DNA from 4 places in the Nonomuraea sp. NPDC049607 genome. Region 4 is predicted to be linked to each of the others. Evidence: riboswitches for the same ligand, from Rfam matches in the RefSeq annotation. Region 4 holds a riboswitch; each other region holds the start of a gene.
The links. A riboswitch is a leader RNA that binds a small molecule or an ion and turns the genes downstream of it on or off. The one in region 4 is predicted to bind cyclic di-AMP.
Positions count from the first base shown of each region.

Region 1: linked by a shared signal. The riboswitch ahead of AB0J97_RS11095 (CHAP domain-containing protein) and the one ahead of AB0J97_RS03900 (NlpC/P60 family protein) in region 4 are both predicted to bind cyclic di-AMP.
Region 2: linked by a shared signal. The riboswitch ahead of AB0J97_RS29820 (CHAP domain-containing protein) and the one ahead of AB0J97_RS03900 (NlpC/P60 family protein) in region 4 are both predicted to bind cyclic di-AMP.
Region 3: linked by a shared signal. The riboswitch ahead of AB0J97_RS21785 (C40 family peptidase) and the one ahead of AB0J97_RS03900 (NlpC/P60 family protein) in region 4 are both predicted to bind cyclic di-AMP.

Region 1 is NZ_JBFAOV010000004.1:247,237-251,816, reverse strand. It holds gene AB0J97_RS11110 (Tm-1-like ATP-binding domain-containing protein) at 1-427, opposite strand, end outside; gene AB0J97_RS11105 (nuclear transport factor 2 family protein) at 508-966, opposite strand; gene AB0J97_RS11100 (TetR/AcrR family transcriptional regulator) at 1,064-1,675, shown strand; gene AB0J97_RS11095 (CHAP domain-containing protein) at 1,654-2,385, opposite strand; cyclic di-AMP (ydaO/yuaA leader) riboswitch at 2,399-2,536, opposite strand; gene AB0J97_RS11090 (luciferase family protein) at 2,800-3,147, opposite strand; gene AB0J97_RS11085 (glycosyl hydrolase family 18 protein) at 3,390-4,580, shown strand, end outside.
Region 2 is NZ_JBFAOV010000017.1:82,005-86,584, reverse strand. It holds gene AB0J97_RS29835 (RNA polymerase sigma factor) at 1-51, opposite strand, end outside; gene AB0J97_RS29830 (YciI family protein) at 95-523, opposite strand; gene AB0J97_RS29825 (class I SAM-dependent methyltransferase) at 689-1,507, shown strand; gene AB0J97_RS29820 (CHAP domain-containing protein) at 1,573-2,268, opposite strand; cyclic di-AMP (ydaO/yuaA leader) riboswitch at 2,281-2,418, opposite strand; gene AB0J97_RS29815 (Gfo/Idh/MocA family oxidoreductase) at 2,536-3,489, opposite strand; gene AB0J97_RS29810 (aldo/keto reductase) at 3,509-4,330, opposite strand; gene AB0J97_RS29805 (hypothetical protein) at 4,452-4,580, shown strand, end outside.
Region 3 is NZ_JBFAOV010000010.1:186,241-190,820, reverse strand. It holds gene AB0J97_RS21795 (NYN domain-containing protein) at 1-1,066, shown strand, start outside; gene AB0J97_RS21790 (NlpC/P60 family protein) at 1,199-2,125, shown strand; cyclic di-AMP (ydaO/yuaA leader) riboswitch at 2,521-2,683, shown strand; gene AB0J97_RS21785 (C40 family peptidase) at 2,814-3,296, shown strand; gene AB0J97_RS21780 (hypothetical protein) at 3,450-4,280, shown strand; gene AB0J97_RS21775 (M48 family metalloprotease) at 4,292-4,580, shown strand, end outside.
Region 4 is NZ_JBFAOV010000001.1:792,054-796,633, forward strand. It holds gene AB0J97_RS03890 (cytochrome P450) at 1-1,038, opposite strand, end outside; gene AB0J97_RS03895 (LuxR C-terminal-related transcriptional regulator) at 1,316-1,528, shown strand; gene AB0J97_RS03900 (NlpC/P60 family protein) at 1,558-2,601, opposite strand; cyclic di-AMP (ydaO/yuaA leader) riboswitch at 2,608-2,759, opposite strand; gene AB0J97_RS03905 (amino-acid N-acetyltransferase) at 3,047-3,616, shown strand; gene AB0J97_RS03910 (hypothetical protein) at 3,627-4,580, opposite strand, start outside.

The DNA of each region.
Region 1 (4,580 bases), on a different contig from region 4:
GCGTCACGTCGGTCTCGCCGACGTAGGCGGACACGTCGCCGCTGACCATGGTCGACACCAGCAGCTTGGGCAGGCCGACGGGCAGCGCCCGCATGACCGCGGCGGCGATGGACGAGCCGCCGCTGCCGCCCAGCGCGAGCACGCCGCCCAGCCCGCCGCGGGCGTGCAGGTCCTTGGCGACGGCCGTGGCCCCGGCCGCCATCGCCGCGAGCGCGGCGCCGCGGTCCCCCGCGCTCCTGAGCCGGTCGAGGTCGGTGCCGGCGGCCCGCGCGACGGCCTCGGCCGGGACGTCGGCGGCCAGCGCGGAGGCGCCCATCACGCCGGTGTCCATGAGGACGACGTCCTGCCCGGCCCGGACGATCAGATCGCGGACGAGGGCGTACTCCTCCCCCTTGGTGTCGAGGGTGCCCAGCAGCAGAACCGCCATGTCAGACCTCCTACGATCGGCTCCTCGACCTTACCCGTTGATCTCCGGGCGGGCTGTCACATGCCGGAGCGGTCGCGGGGTCACCGGACGCCGAGGACGTCCACTCCGTGCTCGGACAGGGGGCGGGAGCCGAAGATGCGGCGTTCGTCCTCCGTGATGGGGACGTCGTTGATGCTGGCCTCCCGGCGGCGCATCAGCCCGGACTCGTCGAACTCCCACTGCTCGTTGCCGTAGCTGCGCCACCACTGGCCGGTGGCGTCGCGGGACTCGTACTGGAAGCGGACGGCGATGCGGTCGCCGGTGAACGCCCAGAGCTCCTTGCGCAGGGCGTAGTCCAGCTCCCGATCCCACTTGCGGCGCAGGAACGCGGCGATCTCGGCGCGGCCCGTGACGAACTCGCCGCGGTTGCGCCACACGGAGTCCTCGGTGTAGGCGAGCGCGACACGTTCGGGGTCGCGGGTGTTCCAGGCGTCCTCGGCGGCCTGGACCTTGATCCGGGCGGTCTCCTCGGTGAACGGCGGAACGGGCGGGCGTGTCATGTGATGTCCTCTCATATCGAGAGAACGGGCGTTCTCCCGGGGTGTGCGATAGCGTAGAGAACGAGCGTTCTCCGCCGCAAGCACCTGGAGGAGTGTCATGGATCACGAGCAGCTGCTGCTGGACGCCGCGGGCGACCTGTTCTACCGCCGCGGCGTGCAGGCGGTCGGCATGGACGAGATCCGGGCCGCCTCCGGCCTCTCGCTGAAGCGGCTCTACCAGTGCTTCCCGTCGAAGGAGGCGCTGGTCGTGGCGTACCTGCGGCGGCGCGACGAACGCTGGACGGCCTCGCTCACCGCGTACGTGACGGACGCCGGCGACCGCATCCCGGCGGTCTTCGAGTGGCTGGAACGCTGGTTCACCGAGGACGACTTCCGCGGCTGCGGCTTCGTCAACGCCTTCGCCGAGCTGGGCGCCGGTTCGGCCGCCGTCCGTACGGCGGTGCGCGCGCACAAGGAACGCCTGCGCGCCTACCTGAGCTCGCTCGCCGAGAAGGCGGGCGCCGGCGATCCCGGCCTGCTCGCCGAGCAGTTGCTCACCCTGATCGACGGCGCCACCGTGACCGCGATGATCTCCGAGGACCCCGGCGCCGCCCGCTCGGCCGCCCAGGCCGCCGCCACCCTGGTCGACCAGCACACACGCGAAAGAGCGCACCCCCCGCAGGGAGTGCGCTCTTCACAGGAGGGAGATCAGGCGGCGTACGACGGGTAGCCGTAGCCGACGACCTGGGAGGCCGGGCGGACGCGCTCCTCGACCTTGCCGTTGCCGGTGTTGCCTTCGATCGTGGAGATCGTGCCGTCGCCGTTGTCCTTGACGACGAAGCCGACGTGCTGGATGTCGCTCAGGCTCTTGCTGCCGCTCCAGGAGAAGAAGACGACGGCGCCGGGCTTGGCCTCGGTGCCCCAGCGGCCGTTGGAGGCGAACCACTTGGCGTGCGAGACGGTGTAGGCGTCCCAGCCGACCTGCGGGCGGGCGCCGGTCTGGTCACCGACCCAGGAGACGAACATCGAGCACCATGCGGCGTTCACGTAGTCCTGGCGGCTGCCGCCGTCACGGGCGACGGTCTCGGCGGCGCGGGGCGAGCCGGCGTACCACTTCTGGAACTTGGTGCCGCCGCCGTTGGCGTCCTCGGAGACGCCGACCTGGGCGCGGGCGGTGGCCAGGACCTGGGCGGCGGTGACGTTCACCTTGCCCTTGGCGCTCTCGTCGGTGGCGCGCTTGTCGGCCACGGTGGCGACACGCGGCTGGGCGGCGGCCACGCCGGCGACCTTGGCGGTCTGGGCGGCGGTGCCGGCGGTGGCGTGGACGGTGTCGGCGTTCACTGCCGCGTGCGTGCCGAGCACGCCGGCGACGGCGGTCGCGCCGAGGGCGATCTTGGCGAGGTCGAGCTTGTAGGCACGGTGAAGACGGTGCTTGGCCATGAGGGATTACTCCTTGTGCTTCCGTGCCGCTTGCCGGGTTAGCTGACGGGTTCGGGCGGGAAGCTGCCCTACGGCACCGTGGTGCCGATTCACCCCGATGGACACATGGGTCCCCGGTTCCGCGCACAGGCGGATTCAGCGGTCTCTGGTCAGGCAAAGGGCTGACGCATCGTCTTCCCGGGCCCAGGAAAGGGCCTGAAGGTATATCTGCGACGCCCGGACGCGGTGTATCCGCGCCGACTCTGTACAACACGGGTCCCACTGGGGTAATTCCCCGGCAATGACATCCCTACCTGGGACGTCTCCCCGTTCGGCTGTGTACAACCAAGCTACCCGGCGAGTAATTCCAGGGCAAATGGAGGGCATTGTTCGGACGGTGCGTAGGAGAAACGCTACGCACCGCGAAGAATCGTTTCAGGCCACGTGCGCCTTTATCGCCACGCTCGTGAGGGCCAGCAACAATTCCAGATCGGGCTCGGCGTCGACCTGCACGGCGACCCAGGCGCGGTCGCGGCAGGCATGGACCTGATCGCACGCCTGCAAATAGGGCTCCAGGCGTCCGATGGCGGGGGCGGTGAGCCGTACGTGGACCTCGTCCCGGCCGGCCAGGCGCAGGATCTCGGTTCCGTGTACGGCGAAGGCGACCTGTCGCCCGGTGCCGCTGACGTTCAGCGACGGCCAGGACCGTAACTCCGCGACCGCGCGGACCACGTAAGGTCCGCGGCGCGTGGGCGTCCGCCGCCAGGCGGAGATTCCTGCCACGCTCCCATGCTGGGCCACGGCTCACCCCGCCGTCAGCCCCCGTTCCTGAACCGTTATCCCCTCGTGAACGGGCACATTCGGGGTCTGACCGGCACGATTACGGACGCCTGACCGATACGTATTGACGCTCCCGCAGGCAGAGGCTACCGTCGATTCACAACTTAAAGGAAACTTTCCTAATAGTTTCCCCAGAAGTCTCCCATCCCACTCCCCACACACCCCCCAACGGATGTCGGAGCGACATGAAACACACCATTCTGAGCAAGGTCCTGGCAGGAATGGCGGCATTGGCCCTGCCCCTGACCGCGGCCGTCGCCGTCCCACCGATCGCCTCCGCCAGCACGGTGGCCTTCGCGGCGGCCTGGGCCCCGTGGACCGCGTACACCGCGGGCACGGTCGTCACCTACAACGGCGTGGACTACGTCTGCCTCCAGGCGCACACCTCCCAGCCCGGCTGGGAGCCGCCGAACGTGGCGGCGCTGTGGAAGGTCTCCGGCGGCGGCGGCAGCGACACGACCGCGCCGTCGGTGCCGGGCAACCTGCGCTCGACCGGCGTCACGAACAACAGCGTGGCCCTGGCCTGGGACGCCTCCACCGACAACGTGGCCGTCACCGGTTACGAGATCTACCGCGGCGGCACTCTCGTCACCACCGTCACGGGCACCACGTACAACGACACGGGCCTCACCGCGAGCACGGCCTACACCTACACCGTGCGCGCGCGTGACGCCGCCGGCAACCGCTCGGCCAACAGCAACCAGATCACCGCCACCACCACGGGCGGCGGCGGCGACGACAAGACCCCGCCGACCGTGCCGGGCAACCTGCGCTCGACCGGCGTCAGCAGCAGCAGCGTCTCGCTGGCCTGGAACGCCTCGACCGACAACGTGGCCGTCACCGGTTACGAGATCTACCGCGGCGGCACTCTCGTCACCACCGTCACGGGCACCTCGCACACCGACAGCGGCCTCAGCGCCAACACGTCCTACACCTACACGGTGCGCGCGCGTGACGCGGCCGGCAACCGCTCGGCCGACAGCAACCAGATCACCGCGACCACCACGGGCGGCGGCGGTGGCGGCAACAAGGTGCTGGGCTACTTCGTCCAGTGGGGCATCTACCAGCGCGGCTACCACGTCAAGAACATCGACACCAGCGGCTCGGCGGCCAAGCTGACCCACATCAACTACGCGTTCGGCAACGTGCAGAACGGGCAGTGCACGATCGGCGACAGCTACGCCGACTACGACCGCTTCTACCAGGCGGGCGAGAGCGTGGACGGCGTCGCCGACACCTGGGACAACGGCGCGCTGCGCGGCAACTTCAACCAGCTGCGCAAGCTGAAGAAGAAGTACCCCAACCTGAAGGTGCTCTTCTCCTTCGGCGGCTGGACCTGGTCCGGCGGCTTCGGCCAGGCGGCGCAGAACCCGACG
Region 2 (4,580 bases), on a different contig from region 4:
GTCGGAGGCCGTCACCGCCTCGATCGTCCGGGGTGCCTCGGAAGCCGTCATCGGCACATGACACCAGCCGCCGCCCGGGGTCCGCAAGCCTCGGTCAGGGCTCCCACGTGCCCAGGCGCCGGCGCATGGCCCGCTCCCGCTCGACGTCCACCGGGTCGGACGAGGCCGCGTCCGGCGCGTCGGAGGCGTCGTAGACCCGCCACACGTCCAGCGCGATCCCGTCGCAGCCCTCGGGGACGGGCACGCGCAGGGCCCACTCGACGGCCTCCTCCCTGGACTTCACCTGGATCAGCCAGAACCCCGCGATCAGCTCCTTGGCCTCGGCGAACGGGCCGTCGATCACCTTCGCGCGGCCGCCGCTGTAGGCGATCTGCGCGCCCTGCGAGCTCGGGTAGAGGCCCTCGGCGGCCAGCAGCACCCCCGCCCTGGTCAGCGCCTCGTTGTAGGCGTGCATGTTGTCGACGACCTCCTGGCTGGGCACCGCCCCCGCCTCGGTCTCCGCGCTGGCCTTGCCGACGATCATGAACTTCACTCTGCCGTCCCTTCCGCCCGCGATCGCGCCGCGGAGCCGGTCTCACCCGAGCGTCGAACGGGCGCCCGCCGGATCGACACGCGGGGGCGGATCGTTCGTTGTCCAGGGCACGGTACCGGTCGTGCGACCGCGTGGCCGATGTGCCATCCTCGGCCCATGCCCCAACCCGCAGCAGCCGGCCTCCCCGCCAACCGGGCCCTCTGGGACGAGCGCGCCCGCGTCCACGGCTCCACGCCCGCCGACAGGTTCTACGACGTGGACGCCTTCCTCGCCGGCCGGCAGACCCTCTACGCGCTCGAACGCCGCCTGGCCGGCGACGTCGCCGGGAAGGACCTGCTCCACCTGCAGTGCCACTTCGGCATGGACACGCTGAGCTGGGCGCGGCTCGGAGCGCGGGTGACCGGCGTCGACTTCTCCCCGGTGGCGGTCGCGCGCGCCCGCGACCTGGCGGCCGAGGCCGGGCTGGCGGCCACGTTCGTGGAGGCCGACACGCAGCGGCTGCCCGAGTCGCTGGCCGGGGGCTTCGACCTGGCCGTGGCCACGTACGGCGTGTTGTGCTGGATCGGCGACCTGGCCGCCTGGATGCGCGGCGCGGCCATGGCGCTGCGGCCCGGCGGGCGGCTGGTGCTGGTCGACCTGCATCCGGCCTACCAGACGGTGGCCTCGCTCGACCCGCTGGTGGCCGACTGGCCCTACGGCGGCGGCCAGGCCCACCGCGAGACGGTGACCGGCACGTACGCCGACGCCGGCGTGGTGACCGAGGCCCAGGAGACCGTCCAGTACCCGTACTCGGTGGGCGAGATCGTCACGGCGGCGGCGCGCGCCGGGCTCACGGTGGCCGAGCTGGGCGAGCACGTCGCCGTCGAGCTGGACCCGCGCGGGCTGCTGACCGAGGGCGAGGACGGCCGCTACCGGCTGCCGTTCGGGGACTCGCACCTGCCGGTGCTGTACTCGCTGGTGGCGGTCCGGCCCTGAGACGCGGCGAGCGCGCGTCCCTCGTGCGGGACGCGCGCTCGAAGCCGCGCTCGAAGCAGGGGAGGTCAGCCCGCGTACTGCGGGTAGCCGTAGCCGACGACCTGCGACTTCGGCCGGACACGCTCCTCCACCTTGCCGTTGCCGGTGTTGCCCTCGACCGTGGAGATCGTGCCGTTGCCGTTGTCCTTGACGACGAAGCCGACGTGCTGGATGGCGTCCAGGCTCTTGCTGCCGCCCCAGGAGAAGAAGACGACGGCGCCGGGCTTGGCCTCGGTGCCCCAGCGCTTGTTGGCGGCGAACCACTTGGCGTGGGCCACGGTCCAGGCGTCCCAGCCGACCTGCGGGCGGGCGCCGGTCTGCTCGCCGACCCAGGAGACGAACATCGAGCACCAGGCGGCGTTCACGTAGTCCTGGCGGCTGCCGCCGTCGCGGGCGACGGTCTCGGCGGCGCGCTGGGAGTCGGCGTACCACTTCTGGAACTTGGTGCCGCCGCCGTAGGCGTTCTCGGAGATGCCGACCTGGGCCTTGGCCACGGCCAGGACCTGTGCGGCGGTGACGTTGACCTGGGTCTCCCCGGCCCTGCCGGCCTGGGCGGCGGCCTGCGGCGCGACGGCCGAGTGGCCGGTGGAGGCGGCCGGGTCGACGCTGTCGGCGCCGGCGGCGGTGGCGTGGGCGCCGATCGCGGTGGCGATGATGGTCGCGCCGAGCGCGGCGCGGAGGTGGTTGATCTTCGGGGCACGGATGGGACGGTGCTTGGCCATCGAGGGCATTACTCCTTGCTTCCATGCCGCTTACCGGGTTAGCTGACGGGTTCGGACGTGGAAGCTGCCCTACGGCACCGAAGTGCCGATTCACCCCAAAGGACGTGGGTCCCCGGTTCCGCCCGGAGGCGGATTCAGCGGTCACAGGACGATCCTGTGAAATGTCTTGCGATGGTTGGACAAAGCCGGACAAACCGGACGTCTGCCGCGAGATGCCCCACAAGGTAATACATCGGGCAAGAAGAAGGCAAGTGCCTAAAGGCGCAGCTAGGAGAGTTGCCCCCGCGCGTCGGCCAGAAGCCCCATCATGGCAAGGGATTCGTCAAGCGGCATGACGGCGCTCTCGGTCCGGCCCTCGGCCGTGGCGGCGCGCACCTCGCGCAGCTCCCCGGCGTACCCGTTGTCGGCCGGGTCGAGCACCAGCTCCTCCGTCTCCATCGACGGCCCCGACAGCAGCACCCGCTGCGGCGCCCAGAACGGCGCCAGGATGTCGGCCCGCATCGACGTGCCCACCACGCTCGCGTCGTTGGCGTGATGGGCGAGCAGGGACACGTCCACCAGCGCCCGCCGTCCGTCCGGGTAGAGCAGCACCCCGCCCGCCTCCGCGTCGACCCCGCTCGGCGCCAGCGAGCCGGTGATCCGCAGCTCACGCGGCATGCCGAGCAGGAGCTGCGCCAGCCCGAACGGGTAGATCCCCAGGTCGAGCAGGGCCCCGCCGCCCAGCTCCGGCGCCCACAGCCGATGGGCGGGGTCGTAGGGCAGCGCGAACCCGAACGAGGCCCGCACCGAGCGGATCTCCCCGAAACGCGGATCGGCCGCCACCCGCTGGATGAGCGGGTTGAACCGCATCCACATGGCCTCCATGAGGAAGACCCCGGCCGCGCGGGCCAGCGCCACCATGCGCTCGGCGTCGGCCACGCTGGCCGCCAGCGGCTTCTCGCACAGCACGGACTTGCCCGCCGCGATGGCCGCCTCGGCCACCTCCAGGTGCTGGGCGTGCGGCGTGGCCACGTAGACCGCGTCGACGGCCGGATCGGCGCACAGGGCCTCGTAGGAGCCGTAGGCCGACTCCGCGCCCAGCTCGTCGGCCAGGGCCCGCGCCCTGACCAGGCTCCGCGAGCCGACGGCGGCCACCCGCATGCCGGGCTCGGCCACGATGGCCGCCCCCACGGTACGCGCGATGCCGCCGGTCGCCGCTATTCCCCAGGTGAAATGTCGCACGCCCGAGATCGTAGAGCGCTCAGGTCAGGTTGAACGAGTCGGGGTCGGGCCCGATGCGCCGCCCAGAGTTCATCGCGCCGATGGCCACCAGGTCCTCGGAGTCGAGGATGAAGTCGAACACGTCGATGTTCTCCTCGATCCGCGCCGGGGTGACCGACTTGGGGATCACCACGTTGCCGAGCTGGAGATGCCAGCGGAGCACGATCTGCGCGGGCGTCTTGCCGTACTTCTCCGACAGCACGCGCAGCGCCGGGTCGGCCAGCAGCCCCTTGCCCTGCCCGAGCGGGCTCCACGCCTCGGTCAGGATGCCGTTGGCCTCGTGGAAGGCCCGCATCTCGCGCTGCTGGAAGTACGGGTGCAGCTCGATCTGATTGATCGAGGGCGTGATGTCGGTCTCGTCCATCAGCCGGGTCAGGGTGGCGACCGTGAAGTTGGAGACCCCGATGGCCTTGGCCCGGCCGTCACGGTAGATCTTCTCCAGCGCCCGCCAGGCCTGCACGTACTTGTCCTGCTCCGGAACCGGCCAGTGGATCAGGAAAAGATCTACGTAGTCGAGGCCCAGGCGGGCCAGGCTCTCGTCGAAGGCCTGCTCGGCCCGCCCGTGGTCGCCGTTCCACAGCTTGGTGGTGACGAACACCTTCTCCCGTGGCACCCCGGCGGCGCGCACGGCCCGGCCGACGCCCTCCTCGTTCTCGTAGGCGGCGGCGGTGTCGACATGCCGGTATCCGGCGCGCAGCGCGGTCGTCACGGCGTGCTCGGCGTCGTCGGCAGAGACCTGCCAGACGCCGAAGCCGAGCTGTGGTATCTGCACACCGTCGGTGTTGAGCATCAGCGAGTTCATACCCTCCATTGTTCACGTGTCGTTTCTTGCGGCTTAAGCAGGCCGGGTTAGCTTGTGACGGGTCGTGCAAGGCGCTCCACCGGCTGGGGGAAACAGAGTGGTCAGACAGGCGTCGGCCTGGGTGGAGTCTCCGCTCCAGATGCTGTGCGCCGTCGAGGCCCACCACGCCGGGCTGCTCGGCCCGGACACCGTGGTCGTGCCGCGCGCCGGCCTGCGCCCGCTGCGCGCCACCCGCAAGGAGCTGCGCCGC
Region 3 (4,580 bases), on a different contig from region 4:
CGCCCTGGCCGAGGGGAGCGTGCCGCCCGCCGCCGACCCCGTGCTGGTGGCGGCCGCAGCTTATCTCACCAGGCCGCCCGGCTGGGCGGAGATGATCGAAACCGCCCGCGCCGACCTGGAGCAGTCCGCGGTGGCGGCCGAGGGCTCCGAGCGCGAGGAGGCGGTGACCCGGCTGCGCGAGCAGCTCGCCGCGCAGAAGACCGCCGCCAAGGAGGAGGCCGACCGGCTGCGCGAGCAGATCAAGGCGGCCCGCGCCGAGAACTCCGACCTGCGGCGCAAGCTCCACGACGCCCGCGAGCGGGCCAAGGCCGCCGGCCGCAGGGCCGAGGAGATGGAGCAGGCCGCCGACGACGCCCGGCACGCCGCCTCCACGGCCGGCAACGCGGGCGAGGCCGAGCTGCGCCGCCTGCGCGAGCGGCTGGCCGACGTGGAGAGGCAGCTCGAAGCCTCCCGCCGGGCCGCCCGCGAGGGCCGCAGCATCGAGGACGCCCGCATCAGGGTGCTGCTCGACGCGCTCCAGGACGCCTCGGCCGGGCTGCGCAGGGAGCTGGCGCTGCCCACCACGATCAGCAAGCCCGCCGACTCGGTCGCGGCCAGCACCGGCGAGCGTCCCGGGGTGCGCGGCGTGCCGGCGCGGGCCCTGGCCGACGACGACCCGCAGCTCCTCGACCAGCTCCTGGCGCTGCCGCAGGTCCATCTGATCATCGACGGCTACAACGTCACCAAGACCGGCTACGGCACGTTCACCCTCGCCGACCAGCGCAACCGGCTGATGACCGGCCTCGGCGGCCTGGTCGCGCAGACCCGCGTCGAGGTGACGGTGGTCTTCGACGGTGCAGAGCTCAACGCGCCCGTGCAGGTGGTGGCGCCGCGCGGGGTGCGGGTGCTGTTCAGCGCGCCGGGGGAGATCGCCGACGACCTCATCCGCCGGCTCGTCCGCGCCGAGCCGCCCGGCCGGGCCATCGCCGTCGTCTCCTCCGACCGGGAGGTGGCCGAGTCCGTCCGCCGGATGGGCGCCAGACCCGTTCCGTCGGGTCTGCTGCTGCGCCGGTTGGGCCGCGCATAAGTTACGAATTAGCACTATTGGCGAGACCCCACTCGCCACTTCTGTACTATTTCGCCCCAGGTGTAATCCCTGGGAGGCGACGCTGTGAGGTTTGGCCGGGTCACGTTGGCGGCGGGTCTCGCGATCGGGCTGATGACGGTCCCGATGGGTGCGGCGCTCGCTGATCCCAAGCCCACTCTCAAGCAGGCCAAGGCCAAGCTGGAGAAGCTGAACGACAAGGCCGACAAGGTCGTCGACCGGTACAACACGGCGACCGAGGAGTACAAGAAGGCCAAGAACGCCTACACCAAGCTGAACGACCGCTACAAGCAGAAGCTGCAGACGGTCGCCGACCTGCGGGCCGACATCATCAGGGCGGCGGTGGACTCGTACAAGCTGGGCGGGGACGTCGCGTCCCTGCCGGGCTTGATGGGCGCGGACGACCCCGAGAACCTGCTGGCCGGGATGGCCATGGCCGGGCAGCTCTCGCGCGAGCGGCTGGAGAAGCTGGCCGCCTTCGACCGCGAGAACAAGGGGCTCAAGGTCGAGCGCGACAACGCCGAGACCGCCCTGGCGGACGCCGACAAGGAGCGGGACGCGGTCCAGAAGGAGCGCGCCGAGGTCCTGAAGCTGGTCGGCGAGCAGAAGAAGCTCCTGGACAAGCTGGGGGCCTACAACCCGGGCAACCCCAACAGCACCGGCATCAAGTACACCGGTCCCGCCTCGGGCAACGCGGCCGCCGTTCTGCGCTTCGCCTTCGCCCAGGTCGGCAAGCCGTACATCTTCGGGGGCACGGGCCCGCGCGGCTACGACTGCTCAGGGCTGACCCAGGCCGCCTGGCGCGCGGCCGGCGTCTCGTTGCCGCGTACGACGTGGCAGCAGTGGGCCTGGGGCTCCGGACGCAAGGTGGACATCAAGGACCTCCAGCCCGGGGACCTCATCTTCAGCGAGGGGCTGGGGCACGTCAGCATCTACGCGGGCGGGGGCAAGATCGTCCACGCGCCGCAGACGGGCGACGTCGTGAAGGTCGTCCGGCTCTCGGACTACCGCCGCCCGCTGGTCGGAGCCATCCGCCCCTGACCTCCGGTCCACCGGGACTCCTCCCGACACTCGCCCTCGGCCGCCCGTCTCGCAGGCCGCAGGGACCACCGGCGTGCCCGCTCGGCCCGCCGGTGGGACGAAGGGGACAAAAGGTGTCAAAGGGCCCTGACAAGCGCCTGCGTCAGGAAGTGTGAGAAGGGTCACATTTAGGTAACGGAGCCTGTGGCTCCAGCAGGGGTTTCGTCCCTTACTCGTGCCTTTATTTGATCTTTACAACCTGACTCCCCCTTTGCACTTTCTTGACCCCTCGGCGTAGTTTCTGGCGTCGCGGTCGGCAAGCCATGCGAGCCGCGAATCGACATCGGAACCCCCGATGTGGACCACATAAAAATCCGTCGGTCGCCGCCGATATCCCCATTCAGGCATATCAATCGAGTGGCGACCTGCCGAGTCCGTGCAGCCAGGAGGCACGGAGCCGGGGACCCAAAGATCCCGTCATCCCCCGGGATCAGGGGTGAATCGGCGCGTTCAGCGCCGTAGGGCGACTTCCAGGCCCGAATCCGTCAGCTAACCCGGTAGGCGTTCGTGGAAGACACAAGGAGAAATCCTGTCTACCTCCCTGCATAACCCCCGTCTGTCCCGTCTCGCCCTGAAGGGCGCCGCACTCACGATGACCGTGACGGCCGGAGGTGCGGTTCTCCATGCCGTGCCGGCCGGGGCGCAGACGGTGAGCGAATCGGCCGTCAGGCTCACCGCGGTGTCCAGCACCGCCGAGACGGCCACCACCAGGTCGGCCAAGGCGGCGAAGAGCGCCAGGTCGGCCAAGGCGGCGAAGGCCGCCAGGCAGAAGGTGAGGGCCCACAAGGCCGTCGCCGTCGCCAAGCACCAGATCGGCGACCCGTACCGGTACGGGGCCACGGGTCCTGGTGCGTTCGACTGCTCCGGACTCGTCCAGTACGCCTGGAAGAAGGCCGGGGTGCGACTCCCGCGCGTGACGAGCAGCCAGTTCGCCCGCATTCGGCACAAGGTCTCCTGGCGGAAGCTCAAGCCGGGCGACCTGATGTTCTTCAACGGGCTGGGCCACGTCGGCATGTACGTCGGCCACGGCAAGATGATCCATTCGCCGAGGACCGGCGAACGGGTGCGCATCGACAAACTGGGCGGATGGCGGAAGTCGTCGTTCGTCGGCGCGGTGCGTCCCGGCGCGTGACAACAGGCCCCGCCCGGACCCTCCCCGGTCCGGGCCGGGGCCTGTCGCATGTCCGGCTTCCTGCTGCGAACCGCAGGTCCCGCCTTGCGGAGAGGGCGTGGGCCCGGTCTCGTGAAGGGGGCGTGCGGGCCGCGGGCCGACTAGCATCGGGCCGTGTCCTCGCAGGTGCGTCCGTCCCTCCGCGGTCCGCGTCTGCTCCTGCCCGTCCTGCTGCTGGCGGCGGTTCTCGTGGTCGCCGACGCGCCGCCCGGCGCCGTCCTGCCCGCCGGGGCGCGCGATCTGTGGGCCGGCGGCGGTCAGGTGGTCCGCGGCGGACGGTCCGTGGTCGTGGGGCATCGCGCCGAGCCCGGCGTGCTCGCCGATCTCGCCCGGCGCGCCGACCTCGCCGGTCGGCGGGTGTCCGCGCTGCTCGGCCGGCCGGTACGCGCGCTGGTCGTCGTACCGGACTCCGACGCCGAGGCGGCCGGGCTGGCGGGCACGGGCCCGCTGGACGGGCTGGCCGCGGTGGCCGACGGCCCGAGGGTGATCATCGTCCCCGGCTCCTTCGCGCGGCTCACCCCCACCGGACGCGACGTCGTCCTCACCCACGAGCTCACGCACGTCGCCGCGGGCACCGACCGGCTGCCCGTCTGGCTCTACGAAGGATTCGCCGACTACGTGGCCTACCGCGACGCCGGACTCCCCGTCAGGACGGCCGCCGCCGAACTCGCCGCCGAAGTACGGGCCGGCCGGCTGCCGAGCGAGTTGCCCGGAGCCGCGGCTTTCGCCCCCACGGCAGCCGACCCCGGACGGCTCGCGCGGGCGTACCAGGAGGCCTGGATGGCGTGTCGCTTCCTCGCAGACCGGTTCGGTGACGGGACCCTGGTACGGCTCTACCGTGATGCCCGCGTGGCCGGCGTCGATCAGGCGCTCGCCTCCGTGGGGCTGACCGCCGAGACACTGGCGGCACGGTGGCGCGAGTACGTACGAGAGCAGCTCGCGTGAAGGGGAGGCAGATGAGCGAGCGGAACGACCCGCCCCGGGAGGGGGACGAGCCCGCGGGAGCGGTCGCCAGAGGGGCCGACGAGCCCGGTACGGCGGTCGCGGCGGGCCACGGTGGCGGTGTGGCCATCAGGGACGACGAGGACGGGCGCCCCGGCGACGGCGGCCCGCCGGAACCCTCCGGCACCACCGAACCCCCTGAGTCCCCAGGTCACCCCGACGACCCGGACGACCCGGACACCTCCGGTCCCACCCCCGGCGAACGCCCCGACGCGGACGCCGACCCCGACACCGAGGACCCCC
Region 4 (4,580 bases):
CTCCGGATCGGCGGCCTCCATCTTCGGCGCGGCCACGGCCAGCGCGGACAGCGCGATCTCGCCCTCCATCCTGGCCAGCGTCGCCCCCAGGCAGAAGTGCAGGCCGAGCCCGAAGGCGAGATGCCGGCCGGGCTCGCGGCCCGGGTCGAACCGGTCGGGATCGGCGAACGCGGCCGGATCGCGATTGGCCGCGCCGATCGGCACGAGCACGGCCGAGCCGGCGGGCACCGGCGTGCCGCCCAGTTCCCTGTCCTCCAGCGCGATCCTGGAGGTGAGCTGGACCGGCGGATCGAAGCGCAGCACCTCCTCGACCACCTCCCTCGGCCGCTCGGCGGCGCGGTGCAGCAGGCCGTGCCGCAGCAGGTTCAGCACGCCGTTCGCGATGAGGTTGACGGTGGTCTCGTGGCCGGCCACGAGCAGCAGCACGCAGGTCGACAGCAACTCGGCCTCGGTCAACTCCTCGACGCGCGCGAGGGCGCTCAGGAGGTCCTCACCGGGACGCTCGCGGCGCAGGGCGATCAGGCGGCGGAAGTAGTCGCGGAACTCGTTCCTGGAACGCTCCGTTTCCGACATGAGAGCGTCTGTCAGCATCGGGTCAAGTCCGCGGGCAAGAGCCTCGCTCCATCCGCGGAAGCGCTCGTGGTCCTCCGGCGGCACCCCGAGCATCTCGCTGATCACCATCACCGGCAGCGGGTGGGCGAAGCCGGAAATCAGCTCCGTCTCCTCCGGCAACCGCCCGATCAGGTCGGCGGTGATCGCCTCGACCCGCGGCCTGAGCCGTTCGACCATGCGCGGGGTGAACGCGCGGCTGACAAGGTTCCGCAACCGGGTGTGATCGGGCGGGTCCATGAGCAGGAACGACCTGCCGGGCTGACCTGCCTCTTCCGCCACGGGGGCGGACGTTCCGTGACCGAACATCGGGTCACGCAGGACGGCCGCGCACAGCTCGTACGTGGTCGTGACGAGCAGCCCGCCGCGCGTTCTGAAGATCGCCCCGGCCGCGCGGAGCTCTCGATATCGGACGTACGGATCGCGCACAAATTGCGGATCCGAGGGATCAAAACCCAGGAGGTCGGTGGCGCTCATGGGGGGCTGGACCGGGCCGCCGAATTGATCGTTTGGACCGTTCATAGCGGACCGTGGCGTGCCGACATATGCGGAGTACGTCACATATAAGTGATCATGTCAATAGCACTGGTCAAGGGCGGCGATTGTCGTGCTTGACGACCTTTCCGCGATGCGTTTACCTTCACCGAGACGAGCGGCTTTGCTCCACTGAAAGGTCCGAGTTCTGCTGTTGGGGGGAGGGCTCCCGGTGGATGTGCTCACTGAAGGCGTTGAGCTGAGCCACGCGGATTTGGCGTTACTGGCTGAACTGGCCAGAGGGGTGACCGTCGACCGGGTCGGGAGACGGCTGGATATCAGCGGACGGACCGTACGCCGGCGGCTCAGAGGCATCTGCGACCGCATCGGCGTGGCCACGGCGATCGAGGCCGTGGCGTGGGCGGCGCGCCGCCAGCTCATCTGACGGCGCGGAACTCCGAAGTGAATCGCCGGTCAGTCCGCGATGCGCACGGCGCCGGCGAACGGCCGATTGCCGAGCGCGGAGATCCGGACGACGTCGCCGGTCTGCGGTGCGTGGACCATCATGCCGCCGCCGATGTAGATGCCGACGTGGTGCAGGTCGCTGTAGAAGAAGACCAGGTCGCCGGCGCGGAGCTGGTCGCGGCTGATGTGCGTGCCGGCCGTCCACTGGTCGCCGGTGTAGTGGGGGAGCGAGATGCCCACGCGCTGGTAGGCGGCCATCACCAGGCCGGAGCAGTCGTAGGAGCGCGGCCCTTCGGCGCCCCACACGTACGGCTTGAGCTGCTGGGTGAGGGCCCACTTGGCGGCCTGGGCGGCCTTGCCGTTGCCGATGACCGGCAGGTTGACGCGTACGGCGCGGGTGCCGGGGCGGCCGGCCTCGCCGACGGCCCGCCGGTAGAGGTTGCTCTCGACCTTGGCGACCAGCTTGGTGATCTTCGAGCGCTTGCCCTCAAGATCACTGACGATCTTCTGGACCTCGGCGATGCGGGTCTTGGCGCCCGACCTGGCGCGCTCGGCGGCCTCCATGGCCTTGGCGAGCTGGTTGACCTCCTCGCCCTGCTGCTGTTCGAGCGCGTACGTGGTCGCGGCCCGGTCGAGGAAGGTCTCAGGGTCGTCGGACTGGGCGAAGACCAGGGCCTTGTCCAGGCCGCCGGTGATGTAGGCGTTCTGGGCGAGCAGCGTGGCCCTGGCGCGCTTGGCGGCCAGGTCGGACTCGCTGGTGGCCAGGGTCTTCTGGGCGGCGTCGTTGGCCTTCTGCGCGGACTTCAGCCGTTCGCGCTGCCCGTTGTACTCCTCGGTCAGCGTCTCGATCTCTTCGTGCATCTTCTCGACCTGGTCGGCCAGCTCGGAGAGCGACGGCTTCGGGTCGGCGGCGGCGGAACCGACGGGTACGGCGAACAGCATCGCGGCGACGGCGGCGCCGATGACGCCGAGGCGACGTGAGCGCCTGGCCTGCTCCCGGGGACGGGCGTGCCTGCCCCCCGGCTTCCCCTCGCGATCGAGCGTCCGCTTCACCAACCAAGCTCCTCTCATCGACGCCGGCCGGGTTAGCTGACGGGTTCGGGCCGGAGCAGCCCTACCGAGATGATCGGATTCACCCCGAGTGGTGGCGCGAGGTGCTCGCCACCGGTGGTTCCCCGGCTTCCCTTGCGGGAATTGGGCGTGTCTTTCCGCGCGCATTACGCGGAGAACATCGTCGCTGGACACTAATGCACTCCGGGTTCGCGCTCAACCGGAACTACCGAGTCTGTAGAGGTTTCACAACTGAAGGGTCACAAGGTGATCTCGTGGGTAGCCGTACGGAAGCGGGCTTCTGCACCTTTTGTCCAGCATTCTGGGGGGTGACGACTGGAGGAAAGCTCCAGGTCGGGGCGTGTTCATCTGGACACAGCATGTGATGAGATGCCCGAGACGTGGGATTTAGGGCTGAGCCGTAATGAGATCTGTACCCTGGAGAGCCATGGAGCAGGTGGCCGAAGTGGCAGTCCCCGAGACCGCGGTCGTGGTCAGGCGTGCCCGCACGCCCGACGTGCGCGCGATCAGGCGTCTCGTGGACACCTACGCGGGCGCGGGTCCGCGGCTCCTGGAGAAGGCCACGGTCACGCTGTACGAGGACGTCCAGGAGTTCTGGGTGGCCGAGCTGAGCGGGGAGGTCGTCGGCTGCGGCGCGCTTCACGTGCTCTGGGAGGATCTCGCCGAGGTCCGTACGGTGGCGGTCGATCCGGCGTGCCGGGGAATGGGGGTCGGGCATCGGATCGTCTCGGCACTCGTCCGGCAGGCGAAGGATCTGGGGCTGCGACGTGTATTCTGTCTGACTTTTGAGGTCGACTTCTTCGCGAGGCACGGTTTCCGCCCCATCCAGGGCACGCCGGTCTCACCCGAGGTCTACGCCGAGTTGCTGGCCTCGTACGACGAGGGTGTGGCGGAGTTCCTTGATCTGGAACACGTCAAACCGAACACCCTTGGCAACACCCGCATGCTGCTGCATCTGACATCGGGTGACGCGGACCTTGACCACTTGGAAAGGTGATTGTTGATACCTATGTCGATACGTTGGGCAGCACAGGCATGTGTCCTGACACGTGCCACATGCGCACTCGAAGCGAGGTGACACGGTGAGCACCGGACAGCCGCCGTATCCACAGGACGAATCCGGCGAGAACCCCGAGTACGGGCAGCACCAGGGCCGTCGCCCCGGTGAGCCCGACCCGGACGTGACTGTGGTCGGCTACCGGGCGGACGACGCCTATGGCCAGCCCCCATATGGCCAGCAGCAGCAACAGGGCTACGGCCAGCAACCCCAATACGGTCAGCAACAGCAGCACGGCCAGCAGCAGGGCTACGGCCAGCAGCCCCAGTACGGCCAGCAGCAGGGATATGGCCAGCAGCAGGGCTACGGCCAGCAGCCGCAGTCCTCGGGCCAGCAGTACACCCAGCCCGGCTATGGCCAGGAGGCCCAGTACGGCCAGCAGGCCGCCTCGGGCCAGCAGGGTTATGGCCAGCAGCCGCAGTACGGCCAGCAGCCCCAGTCGCTGCCCGACTACGGTCAGCAGCAGCAGGGCTATGGCCAGGAGGCCCAGTACGGGCAGCAGGGCCAGCAGGGTTACGGCCAGCAGCCCGCCTCCGGCCAGCAGCAGGGTTACGGCCAGCAGCCGCAGTCCTCGGGCCAGCAGTACACCCAGCCCGGCTATGGCCAGGAGGCCCAGTACGGCCAGCAGGCCGCCTCGGGCCAGCAGGGTTATGGCCAGCAGCCGCAGTACGGCCAGCAGCCCCAGTCGCTGCCCGACTACGGTCAGCAGCAGCAGGGTTACGGCCAGGAGGCCCAGTACGGCCAGCAGGGCCAGCAGGGTTACGGCCAGCAGCCGCAGTCCTCCGGCCAGCAGCAGTACGGCGACCAGCAGCAGGGTTACGCCCAGCAGCAGTACGGCCAGCAGGGTTACGGCCAGCAGCCCGCCTCGGGCCAGCAGGGCTACGGCCAGCAGCAGTACGGCGAG